DNA from 3 places in the Microbacterium sp. JZ70 genome. Region 3 is predicted to be linked to each of the others. Evidence: predicted binding sites of a transcription regulator. Region 3 holds the regulator's gene; each other region holds the start of a gene.
The links. The regulator HrcA, encoded in region 3, represses chaperone genes, less so after heat shock. The targets are predictions, from matches to a motif close to TTNGCACTCGNNNNNNNCGAGTGCNAA.
Positions count from the first base shown of each region.

Region 1: groES (co-chaperone GroES) is a predicted target of HrcA. The motif match lies at 3,493-3,519, and genes of this name have one in related genera.
Region 2: groL (chaperonin GroEL) is a predicted target of HrcA. The motif match lies at 1,159-1,185, and genes of this name have one in related genera.

Region 1 covers NZ_CP096405.1:1,489,916-1,496,249, reverse strand. The annotation lists gene M1D46_RS06770 (metal ABC transporter substrate-binding protein) at 1-96, opposite strand, end outside; gene M1D46_RS06765 (hypothetical protein) at 500-1,657, opposite strand; gene rarD (EamA family transporter RarD) at 2,015-2,959, opposite strand; gene groES (co-chaperone GroES) at 3,111-3,407, opposite strand; gene M1D46_RS06750 (THUMP-like domain-containing protein) at 3,555-4,742, shown strand; gene M1D46_RS06745 (hypothetical protein) at 4,746-5,090, opposite strand; gene tsaD (tRNA (adenosine(37)-N6)-threonylcarbamoyltransferase complex transferase subunit TsaD) at 5,087-6,154, opposite strand; gene rimI (ribosomal protein S18-alanine N-acetyltransferase) at 6,151-6,334, opposite strand, start outside.
Region 2 covers NZ_CP096405.1:3,295,435-3,301,768, forward strand. The annotation lists gene groL (chaperonin GroEL) at 1-1,122, opposite strand, end outside; gene M1D46_RS15180 (cold-shock protein) at 1,302-1,505, opposite strand; gene M1D46_RS15185 (LytR C-terminal domain-containing protein) at 1,609-2,148, opposite strand; gene M1D46_RS15190 (DUF3263 domain-containing protein) at 2,178-2,423, opposite strand; gene M1D46_RS15195 (DUF2332 family protein) at 2,459-3,442, opposite strand; gene msrB (peptide-methionine (R)-S-oxide reductase MsrB) at 3,515-3,916, shown strand; gene M1D46_RS15205 (nitroreductase family protein) at 3,928-4,476, shown strand; gene M1D46_RS15210 (DUF4287 domain-containing protein) at 4,478-4,771, opposite strand; gene M1D46_RS15215 (cupin domain-containing protein) at 4,771-5,103, opposite strand; gene M1D46_RS15220 (DUF5937 family protein) at 5,169-6,149, shown strand; gene M1D46_RS15225 (DMT family transporter) at 6,154-6,334, opposite strand, start outside.
Region 3 covers NZ_CP096405.1:2,406,146-2,412,479, forward strand. The annotation lists gene M1D46_RS11075 (PhoH family protein) at 1-791, opposite strand, end outside; gene M1D46_RS11080 (HIT domain-containing protein) at 796-1,146, opposite strand; gene M1D46_RS11085 (16S rRNA (uracil(1498)-N(3))-methyltransferase) at 1,170-1,901, opposite strand; gene dnaJ (molecular chaperone DnaJ) at 1,907-3,013, opposite strand; gene hrcA (heat-inducible transcriptional repressor HrcA) at 3,068-4,108, opposite strand; gene hemW (radical SAM family heme chaperone HemW) at 4,211-5,428, opposite strand; gene M1D46_RS11105 (DUF1990 family protein) at 5,428-6,078, opposite strand; gene lepA (translation elongation factor 4) at 6,106-6,334, opposite strand, start outside.

The DNA of each region.
Region 1 (6,334 bases), 920 kb from region 3:
GCGGTCGTCATCCTGGGGCGCGGCGCCCCCGGCGCACCCCGAGAGCAGGGCGACCGCCGCAAGGACGGCACCTCCCCGGACGAGATTTTTCGGCATACCGAAAAAGTAGCTTTTCGGTGAACCGAAAACAAGGCGCTTGCGGATGGGCGCCGAGGCGCGGTAGGCGGATGGCCGACAGGGCCTGCGCGGAGTCGCGGCTGGCGGCGCCCGGCGCGGCACACCGTCACCGGAATCGGCCCCGTGGTGCTGGAGTCGCCTCCTGCGCATGACACGCGCACACCATCCCCAGCCATCCGAATCCGTGACCCGCAGCGGGTGACGACCGCGGTCACAACCGTCGCCGGAATCGGACCTGTGGGGCACGAGTCTCCTCCTGCGCACGACACGCGCACACCAGCCCCAGCCATCCGAATCCGTGACGTGCCGCACCTCGCTACTGCCGGGCGGCGGAGAAGGCTCGCGCTGAGCTCCTTCCGGAGACCCGCGCGAGCCCCTCCCGTCAGGAGCAGCGCACGATCGGCCCGGTCACGTTCGAGATGACCAGGTTGTCCGCACACGGGTTCTCGACGATGCGCGCGCCGTTGATGAGCGTGAGGTTGCGCAGCGTGATGTCGCGGTTGCCGGGGAACTCCGTCCGCTCGGCGAGGCGCACGTCACCGCGCGAGATCGTGCCGCTCGTCGTGGCGAGGCTCACATTCGCGCAGTTCTCGATGAGCACGGGGTTGTTGCCGGTGTCCGTGAGCTCGACGCGGTCGATGATGAGTCCGCCGCTCTCCGACACGCAGAAGACGCCCCGGCCGCCCCCGGTCGCCTTGACGGTGCCGACGCGGATGTTCGTCGGATACGCGTCGCCGATGCGACCGGCCCTGTTGGCGATGCGGAACGCGGCATAGCCCGTCCCCGTGCCCGCGCCGACGGCGTCGACCGTGCCGACCGTCGCGTTCACCGTGTTGTTGAGGAGGAGTCCGGAGTGCGCCACGTCGCGAGCGGTCACGGTGCCGACCGTGAGGCCGTCGACGCCGTATGTCTCGACGGCGTGCGAACCCGCGCCCGAGACGTAGACGCTGTCGATGACGATGTTCTTCGCGTAGACGCTCGTGTCGCCGAGGTTGTCGATGCGCACGCCGAGGCCGCCGCTCAGTCGCATGTCGATGTCGCGCAGGCGGAGGTTGTCGACGTTCCGCGCGAAGATCCCGTACACCGGGGTTCCCGTCAGGTGCAGCCGCGCGATCTCGATGTCGTGCGCGCCGCGCATGTAGACGCCCGCGACATTCCCGGATCCGGTGCCGGTGACGTTGATCGTGCCGCAGGACTCGAGCGTGGTGTAGCTCGGCATCGTGATCCGGGCGTTCGCGCTCATCGTCCCCGATCCGTTGACGACCACGCGCTGCTTGCTCGTCCTCCCCGCGTCGAGGCCGGAGATGGCCGTGTTGATGGCCGTGAGCATGTCAGCGCCCTCCCACAGGAGGGTCGAGCCGCGATACGCGCGCCAGGTGCTGCCGTCTTGCACAGCGGCCCCGTGCACGGTCGAGCCGGTGCAGCTCGTGCCGGCGGCATGGGCCGGGGCGGCGAGAGCCAGTCCCGCGATGCAGAGGATGGTCGTCGCGAGCGCGGACAGGATGGCGCGGCTGCGCCGCCGCGCGTGAGCATGTCTCAAGATGGGTCCCCTTCGACACGCCGCCCGCGATCCGCGTCCTCTTTGACGCGGCGGACGGCGACTGACTCGCAGAGTAGCGACGCGTCAGTCAGGAGAGGAAGCGTTTTCCCGAAATGCACGACCCGCAGCGACGGTCACCGGAATCGGACCGGTGGTGCTGGAGTCGCCTCCTGCGCACGACACGCGCACACACGCCCCAGCCATCCGAATCCGTGCCCCTCAGCAGGCGAAGACCGCGGTCACAACCGTCGAGTCACCCCGCCCACTCGCCCCAAAACGCGGCGACCCGCCGCCGCGCTTCGACCCAGAACGCCGCCCCAGAACGCCGCCCCAGAACGCCGCCCCAGAACGCCGACCTCAGGCGACGGGCTCGGGCTCCAGGGCCGGTCGGGGGCGACGGGCGTGCCGGATCATGTCCACGCTCAGCACGACGAGCGCGACCCAGACGATGCCGAAGCCGATCCACCTCTCGAGCGGCATGGGCTCGTGGAGCACGACGACGCCGACGAGGAACTGCAGGATCGGCGCGATGAACTGCAGGAGCCCCACCGCCGTCAGCGAGATGCGCCGGGCGCCTGCCGCGAAGAGCAGCAGCGGCACGGCCGTGGCGACGCCCGCGAGCGACAGCATCACGGTGTGCAGCGTGCTGACGGTTCCGTAGGTCAGCCCCGCCGTCGCCGCGACGACGACGAGCTGCACGACCGCGACCGGCGCGAGCCACATCGTCTCGAGCGCGAGGCCACTGACCGCGTCGACCGCGCCGCCGATCCGGTTCTTGACGAGCCCGTAGAGGCCGAACGACGTGCTGAGGATGAGCGCGATCCACGGCACGGAGCCGTATCCGACGACGATCACGACCACCGCCGCGGCCGCGATGCCGACCGCGGCCCACTGCGCGGGGCGCAGCCGCTCGTGCAGCACGAGCACCGCGAGGACGACCGTCGTGATCGGGTTGATGAAGTACCCGAGGCTCGACTCCACGACGTGCCCGGTGAGGGTCGCGATGAGGAAGGTCTGCCAGTTGACGTAGATGAGGACGCCGGCGATCGCCGTCCACAGCGCGAGACGGGGGTTCCGCAGCACCGCGATCATCCGGCCCCATCCGCGCGCGACGGTGAGCAGGATGGCGCAGAAGACGAGCGAGAGGAGGACGCGCCAGGCGACGACCTCCCAGGGGCCGGTCGGCGCGAGGAAGACGAAGTAGAGCGGGAGCACACCCCACAGCAGGTAGGCGCTGAAGCCGTACCCCGTGCCGAGCGCCCGCTCGCGTTCCGAGGATCCAGTGGCGGAGAGCGTGGTCACCGATCCAGCCTAGGTCGGCAGGTGGTCCGCGAGGGCGGCCGGGACGGTGCCGCGGCGGTCATCCTCCGGCGCATTCCTGCCACGCGGTCATCCCCGCGCATGCAGAAGGGCCCGACGCCGAAGCGCCGGGCCCTCCAGGAAAGGCGTGTCGTCAGCGGACGACGACCGCGAGCACGTCGCGGGCCGAGAGCACCAGGTACTCGTCGGCGCCGAACTTGACCTCGGTCCCGCCGTACTTGCTGTACAGGACGCGGTCGCCGACGGCGACGTCGAGCGGAACGCGGTTGCCGTTGTCGTCGATGCGGCCGGGGCCCACGGCCACGACCTCGCCCTCCTGGGGCTTCTCCTTGGCGGTGTCGGGGATGACCAGACCGCTGGCGGTGGTCTGCTCGGCCTCGACCTGCTTGATGACGATGCGGTCCTCGAGCGGCTTGATGGAAACCGACACGGTGTACCTCTTCTTTCGTTGCTTCGACGGAAGACTCAGTTCGCACTCTCATGACGAGAGTGCTAACGCCAGTGTAGGGCGGGACCTGGCACTCCCGCAACGCGAGTGCCAATTCGAGGACACGGGATGACACGCGAGAATGGACGCATGGAGCAGGGAGAACTCGACGCGCTGCTGACCGCCGAGGGCCTGGCCCTGCTCGACGCGCTGGACCCCGTGGAGACGACGGCGGATGTCGCCCGCACGGTATCGCGCCTCCGGGCCGCGGGCCACTCCCCCGACCTCGTCTCGGCGGTCGTCGGCCAGGTGCGTCTGCGGTCGCGGGCCGAGACGAAGTTCGGCCCCTTCGCGGCGCGCATGCTCTTCACCCGCGCGGGGGTCGAGCAGGCGACGCGGATGGCCGTGGCCGCGCACCATGCAGGGCGCATGCGCGCGGCGGGGATCGAGCGCGTCGTCGACCTCGGCTGCGGCATCGGCGGCGACGCGCTCGCGTTCGCCGGCGTCGGGATGGACGTGCTCGCAGTCGACGCGGACCCCGTGACGGCGGCCCTCGCGGCCTACAACCTGCGGCCGTTCGGGGATGCCGTGGAGGTGCGCTCCGAGCGCGCAGAGGAGGTCGACCTCTCCGGCTGGAACGCGGTCTGGCTCGACCCCGCGCGTCGCACGAGCGGTCACTCCGAGACCCGCCGGGTCGCGCCATCCGACTACTCCCCCGCACTCGACTGGGCGCACGCGCTCGGCGAGCGGATGCCCGTGGGCATGAAGCTCGGGCCGGCTCACGATCGCGAGGCGATCCCCGACGAGGTCGAGGCGCAGTGGGTGAGCGTCGACGGGTCGACCGTCGAGCTCGTGCTCTGGTCGGGGGCGCTCGCGCGCGACGGCGTGCGGCGGGCCGCGCTCGTCATCCGCGGCGACGCGTCGCACGAGCTCACCGCTCCCGCCGACACCGAGGACGAGCCGGTGCACGAGCTCGGGGCGTTCCTGCACGAGCCCGAGGGCGCCGTCATCCGCGCGCGCCTCGTCGGCGAGGTCGCCCGGTCGCTCGAGGCCGGCCCGATCGCTCCCGGCATCGCCTATCTCACGGGCGACGCCGCGCTGACGACGCCGTTCGTCTCGTCGTTCCGCGTCCGCGAGACGCTCCCCGCCGACGTCAAGGCGCTCGCGAAGGCGCTCCGCGCCCGCGGGATCGGCACCCTCGAGATCAAGAAGCGCGGCGTCGACGTCGATCCGGCGCTCCTCCGGAAGAAGCTCAATCTGCGCGGCGACGGATCGGCCACGCTTTTCGTGACGCGCATCGGCGGCCGGCGCGCCGCCATCCTCGCCGACCGCGTGTAGCGGCTACGCGGCCGGCAGCTCGATGACGGGCGCCTCGCCGAGCTGGCCGAGGATCCAGAGCGCCCAGACGCCGCAGTAGGCGATCGCCACGACGCCGAACCCGAATCCCCACCAAGCGAGGGCCCGGTCGGCATGTCGGCGGACGAGCGCGATGACCGCGAGCACGACGGCGATGAGCGCGAGCGGCGCGACCCACGGCGTGAACCACGACATCGTGAGCGCGAACATCCCGAGCACGAGCGACGGGCTCGAGAGCGAGACGCGGCGGCGCGGCCGGTCGGAGCGGGAGGGCACCGCGTTCAGCAGCTCGTCGTCGTCGAGCTGCGCCGCGTCCTCCGGCTCGGTCATGGTCTGCGCGCGACCTGGATGTCGGTGACGGGCAGGGTCGAGTCCGCTCCGAACGCGAGCGTCGAGGGCTCGTGGCCCGACTGGATGAGCTCGGAGGCGAGCGCGGCGATCATCGCGCCGTTGTCGGTGCAGAGCCGCAGCGGCGGGATCCGGACGGTCACGCCCGCGGCCTCGGCGCGCGCGAGAGCGACCTCGCGGAGACGGCGGTTCGCGATCACGCCCCCGCCGAGAAGCAGTCGCGGCACGTCGTGCTCCGCGCAGGCATCCAGTGCCTTCGTCACGAGCACGTCGACGACGGCCTCGCGGAAGCTCGCCGCGACATCCGCCATCGGGATGTCCTCGCCCTCGGCCTCGCGCTGCTCGGTCCACCGCGCGACGGCGGTCTTGAGGCCCGAGAACGAGAAGTCCCAGCGGTGCTTCTCGCGGTCGCTCGCGCGCGAGAGGCCCCGGGGGAAGCGGATGGCATCGGGATCGCCGCCGACGGCAGCGCGGTCGATCTCCGGCCCGCCGGGGTACGGCAGTCCGAGAATGCGCGCGACCTTGTCGAAGGCCTCCCCCGCCGCGTCGTCGACGGTCTCGCCGAGCAGCTCGACGTCGCTCGTGAGGTCGCGGACGAGCAGCAGCGAGGTGTGCCCGCCCGAGACGAGCAGGGCGACGGTCGGGTACTCGAGCGGCTCGCTGTCGTCGGCGAGGATGTCGGCCGCGATGTGCCCGACGAGGTGGTTCACGGCGTAGAGCGGCTTGCCGAGCGACACGGCGAGGGCCTTGGCGGCGCCGACTCCCACCATGAGCGCACCCGCGAGGCCCGGCCCGCTCGTGACCGCGACGGCGTCGAGATCCGCGAGCCGGATGCCCGCCTCGGCGACGGCCTGCTCGATCGCCGGCTGCAGCGCCTCGAGGTGCGCGCGGGCGGCCACCTCCGGCACGACGCCGCCGAAACGCGCGTGCTCGTCCATGCTGCTCGCGATCGTGTTGGACAGGAGGGTGCGGCCGCGGACGATCCCGATGCCGGTCTCGTCGCAGCTCGTCTCGATGCCGAGCACGAGGGGTTCGGCGCGGTTCATGAGCAGGCTCCTGCGTCGGTCGGGTCGGGGATGCGCGCGGCGCGCCACGCGGGGACGTCGAGCTTCATGACGATCGCGTCGACGTCGTCGGGCTGGTAGTAGCGCGGCCGCCGGCCGAGCTCGGCGAACCCCTCGCTGACATAGAGCGCCTGGGCGACCGGGTTGTCGGCGCGGACCTCG
Region 2 (6,334 bases), 890 kb from region 3:
GACGCCGCCGGCGAGCTTGGCGAGGCGCTCCTGCAGCTTCTCGCGGTCGTAGTCGCTGTCGGTGTTCTCGATCTCGCGGCGGATCTGGGTCACGCGACCCTCGATCTGCGCGGCGTCACCGGCACCCTCGACGATCGTCGTCTCGTCCTTGGTGATGATGACCTTGCGCGCACGGCCGAGGAGCTCGAGGTCGGTGTTCTCGAGCTTGAGGCCGACCTCCTCCGTGATGACCTGGCCGCCCGTGAGGATCGCGATGTCCTGCAGCTGCGCCTTGCGGCGGTCGCCGAAGCCGGGGGCCTTGACGGCGACCGACTTGAAGATGCCGCGGATCTTGTTGAGCACGAGCGTCGCGAGAGCCTCGCCCTCGACGTCCTCGGCGATGATGACGAGCTCCTTGCCCGCCTGGATCACCTTGTCGACGACGGGCAGAAGGTCCTTGATGTTCGAGATCTTCTGGTTCGCGATGAGGATGTACGGGTCCTCGAAGACGGCCTCCTGGCGCTCCGGGTCCGTCACGAAGTAGGGGTTGAGGTAGCCCTTGTCGAAGCGCATGCCCTCCGTCAGCTCGAGCTCGGTGCCGAAGGCCTGGGCCTCCTCGACCGTGACGACGCCCTCCTTGCCGACCTTGTCGATCGCCTCGGCGATGAGCTCGCCGATCGAGGTGTCCGCAGCCGAGATCGACGCCGTCGCGGCGATCTGCTCCTTCGACTCGATCTCCTTCGCGGTGGAGAGGAGCTGGTCGGTGACCGCCTTGACGGCCTTCTCGATGCCGCGCTTGAGGCTGATCGGGTCGGCGCCCGCGGCGACGTTGCGGAGGCCCTCGCGGACGAGCGCCTGGGCGAGGACGGTGGCCGTGGTCGTGCCGTCACCGGCGACGTCGTCGGTCTTCTTCGCGACCTCCTTGACGAGCTCGGCGCCGATCTTCTCGTACGGGTCGTCGAGCTCGATCTCCTTCGCGATGGAGACGCCGTCGTTCGTGATCGTGGGAGCGCCCCACTTCTTCTCGAGCACGACGTTGCGACCACGCGGGCCGAGCGTCACCTTGACGGCGTCGGCCAGCGTGTTGAGGCCGCGCTCGAGGCCGCGACGGGCCTCTTCGTCGAAAGCGATGATCTTTGCCATGTGTTTGTCGTCCCTCCCGGACGTAGGCGTATGGGTTTAGCACTCTCTTGACGGGAGTGCTAAACGCCATTTTGGCACTCGACCCCATCGAGTGCAAGCCGGGAGGCGTCACCCGCCGACACACGCGCAGCCGCCCCGCGACCGGGGTCGCGGGGCGGCTGCGGAGAAGGCGGGAGCGCTCAGACGGGGCGGACCGCCTCGGCCTGGGGGCCCTTCTGCCCGGTGCCCACCGTGAACTCGACGGCCTGGCCCTCCTCGAGCACGCGGAAGCCGGTCATCTCGATGTTCGAATAGTGCACGAAGACGTCCTGGCCGCCGTCGGCGACGGTGATGAACCCGTAGCCCTTCTCGGCGTTGAACCACTTCACGGTGCCCTGGGTCATGGCGATCACTCCTGTTGCGGGATGGAACTGGAGCGATCGTATCCGCGTGATTCCGCGGCAGAACGTCGATGAGGCGACGTTTGACACGGTCGTCTCGTGACGTTTACGCGCCGGAAACACGGTCGAGTCCGACGACCACCGTGAGCTGTCGGCCGTCGCCGCTCTGGTACGCGTCGCTCTGCACCACCTCGGTCGCGCCGATGGCCTCCGCGACGCCGCGCGCCGCCGGCTCATCCTCGGGGCTCGCGTAGAAGACGGTCGTCTTCTCGAAGTCCGTCTCGTCGGAATCGGTGGGGGTCACGGCCCCCTCGGGGAAGCCAGCGTCGACGAGCTGCTCCGCGACCTCGTCGTCGAGTCCCTCTGTCGCCGTGCCGTTGAGGACGAGCACCGAGTACGACGTGTCGACGACGGGCGCCGTCGTCGCCGCCGGCGCCGGCGTGTTCTCGGGCGCCGGGAGCGCGCCCTGCTGCGAGAGGACGAGGAAGCCGAGGATCCCCGCGATCACGAGCACGATCGTCGCGACGATCGCCCACAGCAGCACGGCGGGTCCGCTCATGCCCGGGTTCTCCGCGCGGTGGGCGCCGACGCGCCCGGTCTCGCGCGGGATGTCGTCGAAGCGGTCCCGGGGGTAGGTGCTCGGCATCCCTCGATGCTATCCGCGGACGTCGTGGATCAGCTGGTGACGCGGAGGCGCGCCGCCTCGCGCTCGTCGCGCAGTCGGCGGAGGCGCTTGACGAGGAGCGGATCCGCGGCGAGGGCGGCCTCGGTGTCGATCAGCCGCCCGAGTAGCTGGTAGTACCGCGCCGGGGTCATCGCGAGCTCTGCGCGGATCGCCTCCTCCTTGGCGCCGCCGTGGGCGCCCCACGCCGCCTCGAAGGCGAGGATGGCGCGCTCGCGTTCCGACAGGGAGGTGGACATGCTCCGAGCGTATGGCGCGCGGCGCCGCTCGGCCGTCAGGCGCGCCAGCGGACGCGGGCCCCGAGCGGATCCGCCGCGGCGAGCACGCGGCCGTCGAGAGCCAGCGCGAAGCCACCGGGCCATTCCGCCTCGTCGACCGGCTCGGCCCATCCGCTGTGGAGCCCCGGCGCATCGAGCGTGATCCAGCGAGCGCCGAGTGCCCGGATGGCGTCGATGAGCGCCTCCCGGCGGGCACGCGGGAGATACGGGAGCACGCCCGGCGTCGACACGACGAGCGTCGCCTCCGATGGCGCGTCCGCGGCGAGCGCGCGGAGGGCCTCGGGATCGCCGGCATCGCCTGCGATGAGAAGAGGCGGCTCGGCCGCCGCGATGTCGAGCGCCCGCGCGATCCGCTCGCGCCGCCCCTCCTCGCCCGGCCACACGAGCATCTCGAGCCAGGCGCGGTCGCGCGGGTCGCGCGGATCGCGCGGCTGCAGGTCGACGCCCGCGCGCCAGACGACCTCCGGCAGCCGCAGCTCCGGCAGCGGGCCATCCCAGGTCGAGGTCAGTACGACCCCGGACGCCCCGTCGACGGGGTCGAGACGCACGTGTCGGCCGGTCGCCGCATACCGGTACGAGTAGCGGTCGGGGTAGAGGCACAGGCCACCCGATGCACCGAGCTCGAGGAGGGCGATCGGGCCGGCGACGAGCGAGAGCGCGGGCAGGAGCGCCGCGCAGCGCAGCGGCTCGTTCGTCTGCAGGCCGCGGACGGCGCACTCGGCGACGATGTCGTCGGCCCGCGCGCGCACGAAGCGCGCCCAGTCGGCGGCGTCGGCGTCGTCCGCCGCGCCGAGCAGGCGCGTCACGGCGAACACGAGCGGCGGCTGGCGGTGCGCCGCCGGGATGCGGGCGAGCACGGCGGCGACCGTGCCGTCCTCGGCGACCCTCGCCGCCCAGTCGCCGTAGACGCGAGACCGTCCCGGCGCCTCCTCCGCGGCGAACCGGGCGAAGCGTTCGGCGACCTGCGCGACCTCGTCCATCCCCGCCATTCTGCCGTCTCCCGGCGCCCCTCCTCCGGCCCCTGCCGTCCTGCGCGGCGGTAGAATCGGGGCATGTCGTACAGGGTCGAGAAGTCCGAGGCGGAGTGGCGTGCAGAGCTGACGCCTGAGCAGTACGCGGTGCTGCGCGAAGCCGGAACCGAGCGGCCGTGGACCGGCGAGCTGCTCGACGAGGAGCGCGCGGGCCTGTACACGTGCGCCGCATGCGGCGCCGAGCTCTTCCAGAGCGGCACGAAGTTCGACTCGCACTGCGGATGGCCGAGCTTCTACGAGTCGGTGCGGCCCGAGGCCGTCGAGCTGCTCGAGGACACGAGCCACGGCATGGTGCGGACCGAGGTCCGCTGCGCGAACTGCGGCTCGCACCTCGGACACGTCTTCCCGGACGGATTCGGCACGCCCACCGGCGACCGCTACTGCATGAACTCGCTCTCGCTGAACTTCACGCCCGAGGCGTGAGCGCTCCGCGCATGGGCTCCGCACTCGAGGCCGCCCGCGCGCGGCGCTCATCGTCCAAGGTCACCGACGAGGCTCCCACGCGCGAGGAGCTGCTGCCGCTCGTGGCGGCGGCCGGTCGCGTCGCCGACCACTCGAACCTCACCCCGTGGCGGCTCATCGAGCTGCGCGGCGACGACCGTCTGCGGCTCGGCCGCGCGATCGGCGAGGCGACAGGCGACGGACCTTCGACGAAGCCGCTGCGCGCTCCCCTGCTCATCGCGATCGTGTCGAGCCCCCGCCCGTCCGAGAAGGTGCCGGAGTGGGAGCAGGAGGCGGTCGCGTCGGGCGTGGCCCACCTGCTGAGCCTGCTCCTCGACGAGGCCGGCTGGGGTGTGATGTGGCGCACGGGCGCCTTCGTGCGCTCCCCCGCGGTCGCGAAGGCGCACGGCCTCACCCGCCGCGAGAAGCTCCTCGGATGGCTGTACGTCGGCGGGCGCCCTCCGCGCGACCGCGAGGGGTTCCGACCCGGTGTCGACCCGGACCGGATCCTCGGCAGGATGCCGGGCGGCGAGCGCTCCTAGGTCACCAGCCCGCGGGCCGGGTGTCCTTGCCGTCGAGCCACAGCCGGTCCGACGCGTCGCTGTGGGCGGTCCCGCTGCCGACGTGCTTGGCGTCGATGCGGTCACCCTTGGTGATGACGTGCACGAGCGCCATCGCGTGGCCGCGGCCGAGGCCGTAGTCGGCGGCGAGCCACTCGATGATCGGGCCCGCCTTGGTCCCGGGGCCGAAGCCGCGCTCGGCGGCGAGGTCGACGAAGGCGCGCGGCGTGACGCCGGTCTTCGTCTCGATGTTGTCGAGGTACGCCTGGAAGGACATCAGAGGAACTCCTGGATCATCGTGTCGGATGCGTGGATGCAGAGGATGCGCAGAGGCCCATCGCCCGAGTTGACGAAGCCGTGCCACACGCCGGCTCCGACGGTCGCGGTGTCGCCCGCGTGGGCGACGATCGTCTCCTCGCCCATCGTGATCGTGGCCTCGCCCGCGAGGACATGCCAGGTCTCCGAGTAGGGATGGCGGTGCAGCCCGGGCCCCTGACCCGGCTCGTTGTCGACCTGGGAGAACGACACGGCCGCGCCGTGCTCCCGCCCCTCGAAGCGCAGCGTCCTGCTGCCCGGCATGCGGATCCCATCCGCCGTCACGATGCCCATGAGCGGCTCCTCTCTCTCACGACGCGACTCTCGCAGGCGCGGTTCGGCGAGGATAAGGTTTCGACGTGCATCGAAAGCTCGTCGAGTTCCGCCTGCGCCCGGACGACGTGTCGGCCATCCGATTCGGCATCTCGCCGGGGCACGAGCTCGTGCACGCGGTGCGCTCCCTCGCCCGCCCCGCGGAGAACCCGCTCCAGTGGGGTTGGCTGCGCCAGGCCCGCGACGTCGTTCCGCGCCCTGCCTTCGAGCTGCTGCGGACCGTCGTCGGGGCTGACGGCTACGTCCCCGACTTCCTCACCTCGGAGCCCTCGTGGGATCTCGACCCTGCCGAGGAGGCGGCGCGCCGCCGCCGGGCTCCGCTGCCGGGGATGCAGGTCGACCTCCGCAAGCGCGTCGACCGCAGCACGGGCCGCGAGCGGACGGCGCTCCTCCGACTTCTCGACGACCCGCACCGCGCGCGAGCCGTCATCGCCGAGGCCGCCGACGCCGTGTGGGATGCCGTGCTCGCGCCATCCTGGTCGCAGCTGGAGCGCCTCCTGCGGGCCGACATCGTGGCACGGACGCGGGTCGTCACGACGGCCGGCATCGGCGCGATGGCGACAGCGCTCCATCCGGCCGTGGACTGGTCGGCCGACTCCGTGCGCGTCGAGCTCACGCGCCACGAGGAGACCGTCGACTGCACGGGGCGCGGCCTCGTGCTCGTGCCGTCGGTGTTCGCGCGGCGGTGCTCGGTGATCACCGAGCCGCCGGCGCAGCCGACGCTGTTCTACCCCGCGCTCGGCGTCGCCGAGGACTGGCATCGCGAAGGGGTCGCGCACGCGGCCGCACTCGGCAGGCTTCTCGGCGAGGGGCGGCTCTCGGTGCTCCTGGCGCTGCGGGAGCCGCTCTCGACGAGTGCCGTCGCCACGGCGACCGGGCTCGCGATCGCGACGGCATCGCATCACCTCAGCGCGCTGCGCGACGCGAGGCTCATCACGTCGCGGCGATCCGGACAGCGCATGCTCCATGCGCGCACGCCGCTGGGCGAGGCCCTCCTCGCTGGCTGACCGGTCAGCGGCGCCCGGCGCGCACGGTCGCGACGACGACGCCGCCCGCGGCGAGCGCCACCGTGAGCGCGCGCTGCCACAAGGCGGGCGGCGCGGCGGGCGGCCAGACGACGTCGAGGACGACGGATGCGCCGAGCATGCCGAGCACGGACCCGAGTGTCATGAGCAGCACTCCCGTGCGCGGA
Region 3 (6,334 bases):
ACCATCCGGGTGCCGAACCCGAGGCGCGTGAGGAACATCTTCATCTGCTCGGGGGTCGTGTTCTGGGCCTCGTCGAGGACGACGAACGAGTCGTTGAGCGTGCGCCCGCGCATGTACGCGAGCGGCGCGACCTCGATCGTCCCGCTTGCCATGAGCTTCGGCACGAGCTCGGGGTCCATCATCTCGTTGAGCGCGTCGTACAGCGGCCGGAGGTACGGGTCGATCTTGTCGGTCAGCGTTCCGGGCAGGAAGCCGAGCCGCTCCCCCGCCTCGACCGCGGGGCGCGTGAGGATGATGCGGTTCACCTCGCGGCGCTGCAGGGCCTGCACGGCCTTCGCCATCGCGAGGTAGGTCTTCCCCGTGCCCGCAGGGCCGATGCCGAAGACGATCGTGTTCTCGTCGATCGCGTCGACGTACTTCTTCTGGCCGAGGGTCTTCGGGCGGATGACCTTGCCGCGGGTCGACAGGATCGCCTCGCCGAGCACCTCGCTCGGGCGCGGCCCGCCCTGCTCGAGGATGCGGTTCGACGTCGCGATGTCGGCGGGGCCGAGGTCGTGCCCCTCGCGCGTGAGCTGCAGCAGCTCGTCGACGAGGGCGCGCGCGGCGCGCACGGCGGAGGCCGACCCGCGCAGGGTGATCTCGTTGCCGCGCACGAGGACGTCGACGGCGGGGTGCTCGCGCTCGACCATGCGCAGGAGGCGGTCCTGCGGTCCGAGGAGCTGCACCATCGCGACGCCGTCGGCGTGGATGGTCTGGGTGACGACGTCGTCGTCCGGCTGGGCTGCGCCCATGGGGTCAGTGGCCAACGAGGCTCTTCTCCTGGAGTTCTCCGGCGAGCACGTGCGCGTGCACGTGGAACACGGTCTGGCCCGCGTCTGCGCCGGTGTTGAAGATCAGACGGAACTGCCCGCCGGCGTGGTCCTCGGCGACCGCCTTCGCGGTCTGGACCATCTCGGCGAGGAGCGAGGGGTCGCCTGCCGCGAGCTCGACGACGTCGCGGTACTCCTGCGTCTTCGGGATGACGAGGAGATGGACGGGCGCCTGCGGGCTGATGTCCTGCAGCACGAACACGCGCTCGGTCTCGGCGACGATGGTTCCCGGGATCTCGCCCTGCAGGATGCGCGTGAAGATCGACGGCTCGCTCATGCGGTCGAGTCTATCCACCGCGGTCACCAGCGCCCGAGCTTCGCGTTGAGGACGGCGAGGGCCGCCGGGCCCGCGGTCGAGGTCCTCAGGATGGTGTCGCCGAGGCGCACGCGCTCGGCGCCGGCGGCCGCGAGGCGCTCCAGCTCGTCGGGCGCGATGCCGCCCTCGGGGCCGACGACGAGCACGAGATCGCGGGCGTCGTCGACGTCGATCGAGGTCAGGGCGGCCTGCGCGGTCGGGTCGAGCACGAGCACGCGCGCCGATGCCGCGCGCTCTGCGACCTGCGCGGTCGTCGCGATCGGCGAGACCTCCGCGATCCACGCCCGGTGCGCCTGCTTCGCGGCCTCGCGGACGATCGAGGCCCAGCGGGCGCGGCCCTTCTCCGCCTTCGGCCCCTGCCAGCGCGAGACGCTGCGCGCCGCCTGCCACGGCACGACCTCGTCGATGCCGAGTTCGGTCGCCGCCTGCACCGCGAGCTCGTCGCGGTCGCCCTTCGCGAGCGCCTGCACGAGCACGAGCCGCGGGGACTGGGGCGGCAGATCCTGGCGCGAGGCGATCCGCACGACGACGCGCTGCGGCGAGACGCTCTCGCACGTGCCCGCGAGCCACGCGCCGCGGCCATCCGTGACCGTGACCTCCTCGCCGACGCGCACGCGGCGCACGGATGCGGCGTGGTGCGCCTCCGCACCCGTGAGCTCGAGCTCGCCGCCGGGCGAGACCGCCCCCGCGCGCTCGTCGTGGAAGTGCAGCGCCATGGGCCCTAGCCGCGGAACCGGTCGCGGAGCTTCGAGAACAGCCCCTGGTGGAACTCGGCCAGGCGCGGCGCGGGCGCCTTCGTGCGCCGCGCGAGCTCCTCGAGGAGCTGACGCGTGCGGTGATCGACCTTCGTCGGCGTGACGACCTGGACGCCCACGCGCAGGTCGCCGCGACGCGAGGTGCGCAGCCCGGTGATCCCGCGCTCCTTGATCGTCAGCACCTCGCCCGACTGGATACCAGGGCGCACCTCGACCTCGACCTCGCCGTCGAGCCCGGCGATGGTCGTCGTCGTGCCGAGGATGGCATCGGTCATCGACACCTCGAGGGTCGCGAGCAGGTCGTCGCCGTCGCGGCTGAACACCCGGTGCGGGGCGACCGTGACCTCGACGTACAGGTCGCCGTTCGGGCCGCCGGCGGGGCCCACCTCGCCCGAGCCCGGCAGCTGCAGACGCAGGCCCGTCTCGACGCCCGCGGGGATGTCGAGCGACACGGTGCGGCGCGAGCGCACGCGGCCCTGGCCGCCGCAGGTCGCGCACGGGTGCGGGATGACGGTGCCGTAGCCCTGGCACGCGCCGCAGGGCTGCGACGTCACCATGTTGCCGAGGAGGCTGCGCACCTGGCGCTGCACGTGGCCCGTGCCGCCGCAGATGTCGCACGTCGCGGGGCTCGTCCCCGGCTGGCAGCAGGACCCCTGGCAGGTCTCGCAGAGCACAGCCGTGTCGACCTCGATGTCGCGATGCGTGCCGAACACGACATCGCCGAGCTCGAGCGTCACGCGGACGAGCGCGTCCTGTCCGCGCTCTCGGCGCGAGCGCGGCCGACCGCCGCGACCGCCGCCCGAGGCGCCGAAGAACGTCTCGAAGATGTCGCCGAATCCGCCGAAGCCCGCGCCGCCGAACGGCGACTCGTCGCCGCCCATGTCGTAGCGGCGGCGCTGCTCGGGGTCGCTGAGCACGTCGTACGCGTGCGTGACCGACTTGAACTCCTCCGCGGCCTCGGGCGCGGGGTTCACATCCGGGTGCAGGCGACGCGCGAGCTTGCGGTACGCCTTCTTGATGTCCTCCTGCGACGCGTCCTTCGACACGCCGAGGGTCTCGTAGTGATCAGCCACATCAGCCTTCCTGCGGGCGTCGTGCGCCCGTGCTCCGATCCGTCGGGCGACGCGTCAGCGCCGGCCCTCGTCCTCGTCCAGCAGCCTCGTCAGGTAGCGGGCGACCGCCCGCGCCGCAGCGAGGTTGCGGGGGTAGTCCATGCGCGTGGGCCCCATGATGCCGATGCGCGCCGCGCCGACGGCCGAGTCGTACTCGCTCGCGACGATCGACGCCTCGGAGAGCCCGAAGGCCGCGTTCTCGCGGCCGATGCTCGCCGAGAGACCCTGCTCGTCGGCGACCATCTCGCTCATGAGCCGCAGCAGCGTCACCTGCTCCTCGATCGCCTCGAGGAGCGGATGGATGCTGCCGCGGAAGTCCTGCTCGCGCTTCGCGAGGGTCGCCGAGCCCGCCAGCACGAGGCGGTTCTGGCGGAACTCGTCGAGCTCCTCGGCTGCCGCCTGCGCGATCCTGTGCAGCGCGCGATCGACGGCGCTGACGGGAGCGGCAGCGAGCTCGGCGCCGCGCTGCAGCTGCTCGGCCGCGTCGGCCACGGAGCGGCCGGCGAGGAGGGGCACGAGGCGCGCGGCGACCCGCTCGATCGACTCCGCGTCGAGCTCGTCGGCAAGGCCCGTGATGCGCTGCGACACGCGACCGGTGTCGGTCACGATGATGACGAGCACGCGGCGGCCGTCGAGCGGCACGAGCTGCACGTGCGTCACGCTCGCCCGGGCGAAGGACGGGTACTGCACGAGCGCGACCTGTCCGGTGAGCTGCGTGAGGAGGCGGACGGTGCGCGCGAGGAGGTCGTCGAGGTCGGCCGGGTCGCCCAGGAACGACGCGATCGCCGACCGCTGGGCCGATGACAGCGGGCGCAGCTCGGCGAGGTGGTCGACGAAGACGCGGTAGCCCTTGTCCGTCGGAACGCGGCCCGACGACGTATGCGGCTGGGCGATGAGCTCCTCGTCCTCGAGGAGCGCCATGTCGTTGCGGATGGTCGCCGCCGAGACGCCGAAGGAGTGCCGCTCGACGATGGAGCGGCTGCCGACCGGCTCGTGCGTGTCGACGTAGTCCTGCACGATGGCCCGGAGCACCTGCAGTCCGCGGTCGCTGACCATGTGCGCGCTCCTCTCCTGGCACTCGATGTCTCGGAGTGCCAGTCTACCGACCCGAGGCCGGGAACGGCATGCGCGCCGGCCGCCTGCGCGGCTCGGCCGACCTCAGTCCGTGAGTACCCGCACTACGGCGTCCGCGAGAAGGCGGCCGCGGAGGGTGAGCACGATCCGCCCGCGGAGTGCCGCCCCCGGCTCGATGAGGCCGTCGGCGATGAGGCCGGCCACCGCACGCCGCGCGTCATCCGGCAGCGCGTCGATCGCGAGCCCCTCGCGGATGCGGCTGTGCAGCAGCACGCGCTCGAGCTGCTGCGCGGCCGCGTCGGGGCGCTCCCGACCGGCGGCCGGCGACTCCCCCGCGGCGAGCCGCTGCGCGTACGCGGCGGGATGCTTGACGTTCCACCAGCGCAGACCCGCGACGTGGCTGTGCGCACCCGGACCGAAGCCCCACCAGTCGGCGCCGCGCCAGTACGCGAGGTTGTGGCGCGAGCGACGGCCGTCGCCGCGCGCCCAGTTCGACACCTCGTACCACGCGAAGCCCGCGTCGGCGAGCATGCGGTCGGCGAGCTCGTACATGTCGGCCTGGAGGTCGTCGTCGGGCGCGGGCACCTCGCCGCGGCGGATCTGCCGCGCGAGCTTCGTCCCGTCCTCGATGATGAGCGCGTACGCCGAGACGTGGTCGGGTTCGAGCGCGAGCGCGGCCTCGAGCGACGCGCGCCAGTCGTCGATCGACTCGCCGGGGGCGCCGTAGATGAGGTCGACGCTCACGTCGAGCCCGACCGAGCGCCCTGCCTCGACCGCCGTCCGCACGTTCGACGGCGTGTGCGTGCGATCGAGCGCCGCGAGCACGTGCGGCACGGCCGACTGCATGCCCACCGACATGCGGGTGACCCCCGCCCGCGCGAGCTCCTCCGCGACCGCGGGGGTCACCGTGTCGGGGTTCGCCTCGACGGTGATCTCCGCGTCGTCCGCGATGCCGAACGCGCCGCGCACGCCCTCGAGCATGCGCGCGAGGTCGCCGGCGGGCAGCAGCGTCGGCGTGCCGCCGCCGAAGAACACCGTCTGCGCGGGACGCAGCGCGCCCGCCTCGGCGAGCACGTCGCGCGCGAGCGCGACCTCGCGCAGGAGGACGTCGGCGTACTCGTCCTGTCGGGCTCCGCGCAGCTCCTCGGAGGTGTACGTGTTGAAGTCGCAGTACCCGCAGCGCACCCGGCAGAACGGCACGTGCAGGTAGACGCCGAGATCCGTCGCCGGATCGATCGGCAGATCGCGCGGGAGGCGGCCGTCGGCGGGAGCGGGATCGCCGACGGGGAGGGCGCCGGCCATCAGGAGCCGGTGTGGAACAGCGGCGAGATCGCGCGGAGGTACCCCGCGAAGAGCGCCTTGCGACGACGGCGCACGAGCGTCTTGAACAGGCGGTTCCAGAACGTCATGGGGCGGTCGAACGCGCGCACCTCGAACCACACCTCGTCGTTCTCGCGCCACTCGATCATGAACGACTCCTCGCCGCTCACCACCGAGTCGCCGACGGTGCCGAGAGCGAAGCCCACCCGACGCGCCTCCTCGATCACGAAGATGACCCGCAGCTCGGCGTCCGCGCGCGAGCCGCCCACCTTGCCGTGCACGGTGACGGTCGTGCCCGCCCCGACGTACGGCGTTCCGTCCGCGTCGAACCGCTGGTCGGCATCCGATCGGCTCGGCGCGACGGCGTTGCCCGCCTCGTCGAAGCTGACGCCCGTGTAGGTCGGGCCGGGAGCGGGCCGGACGTCGCTCAGCGTGAGCCCCGCGCCCTTCAGCGCACCCCACGACAGGAGGGCGTCGACCGCGGTGCGGAAGCGCTCCTCGCCGCTGCCGATCCGCCAGGCGGACGCCGCGGGGATGCTGTGCTCCGGCGGGTACTGGAGCAGGTCAGGAGCCTGCGTCGCCCCGACGGCGGCATAGTCGACCGTCTCGTCTCGGAAGGTCTCCCGGCGCATGGTGTCCACCCTAACCTCAGCCCCTGGCTACTTCCCGGCCTTCGACTCGACGTCTCCGGAGAGCGCGGCGATGAAGGCCTCCTGGGGCACCTCGACCCGGCCGACCATCTTCATGCGCTTCTTGCCCTCCTTCTGCTTCTCGAGCAGCTTCCGCTTGCGCGAGATGTCGCCGCCGTAGCACTTCGCGAGGACGTCCTTGCGCATCGCGCGGATGTTCTCGCGCGCGATCACGCGCGCGCCGATGGCGGCCTGGATG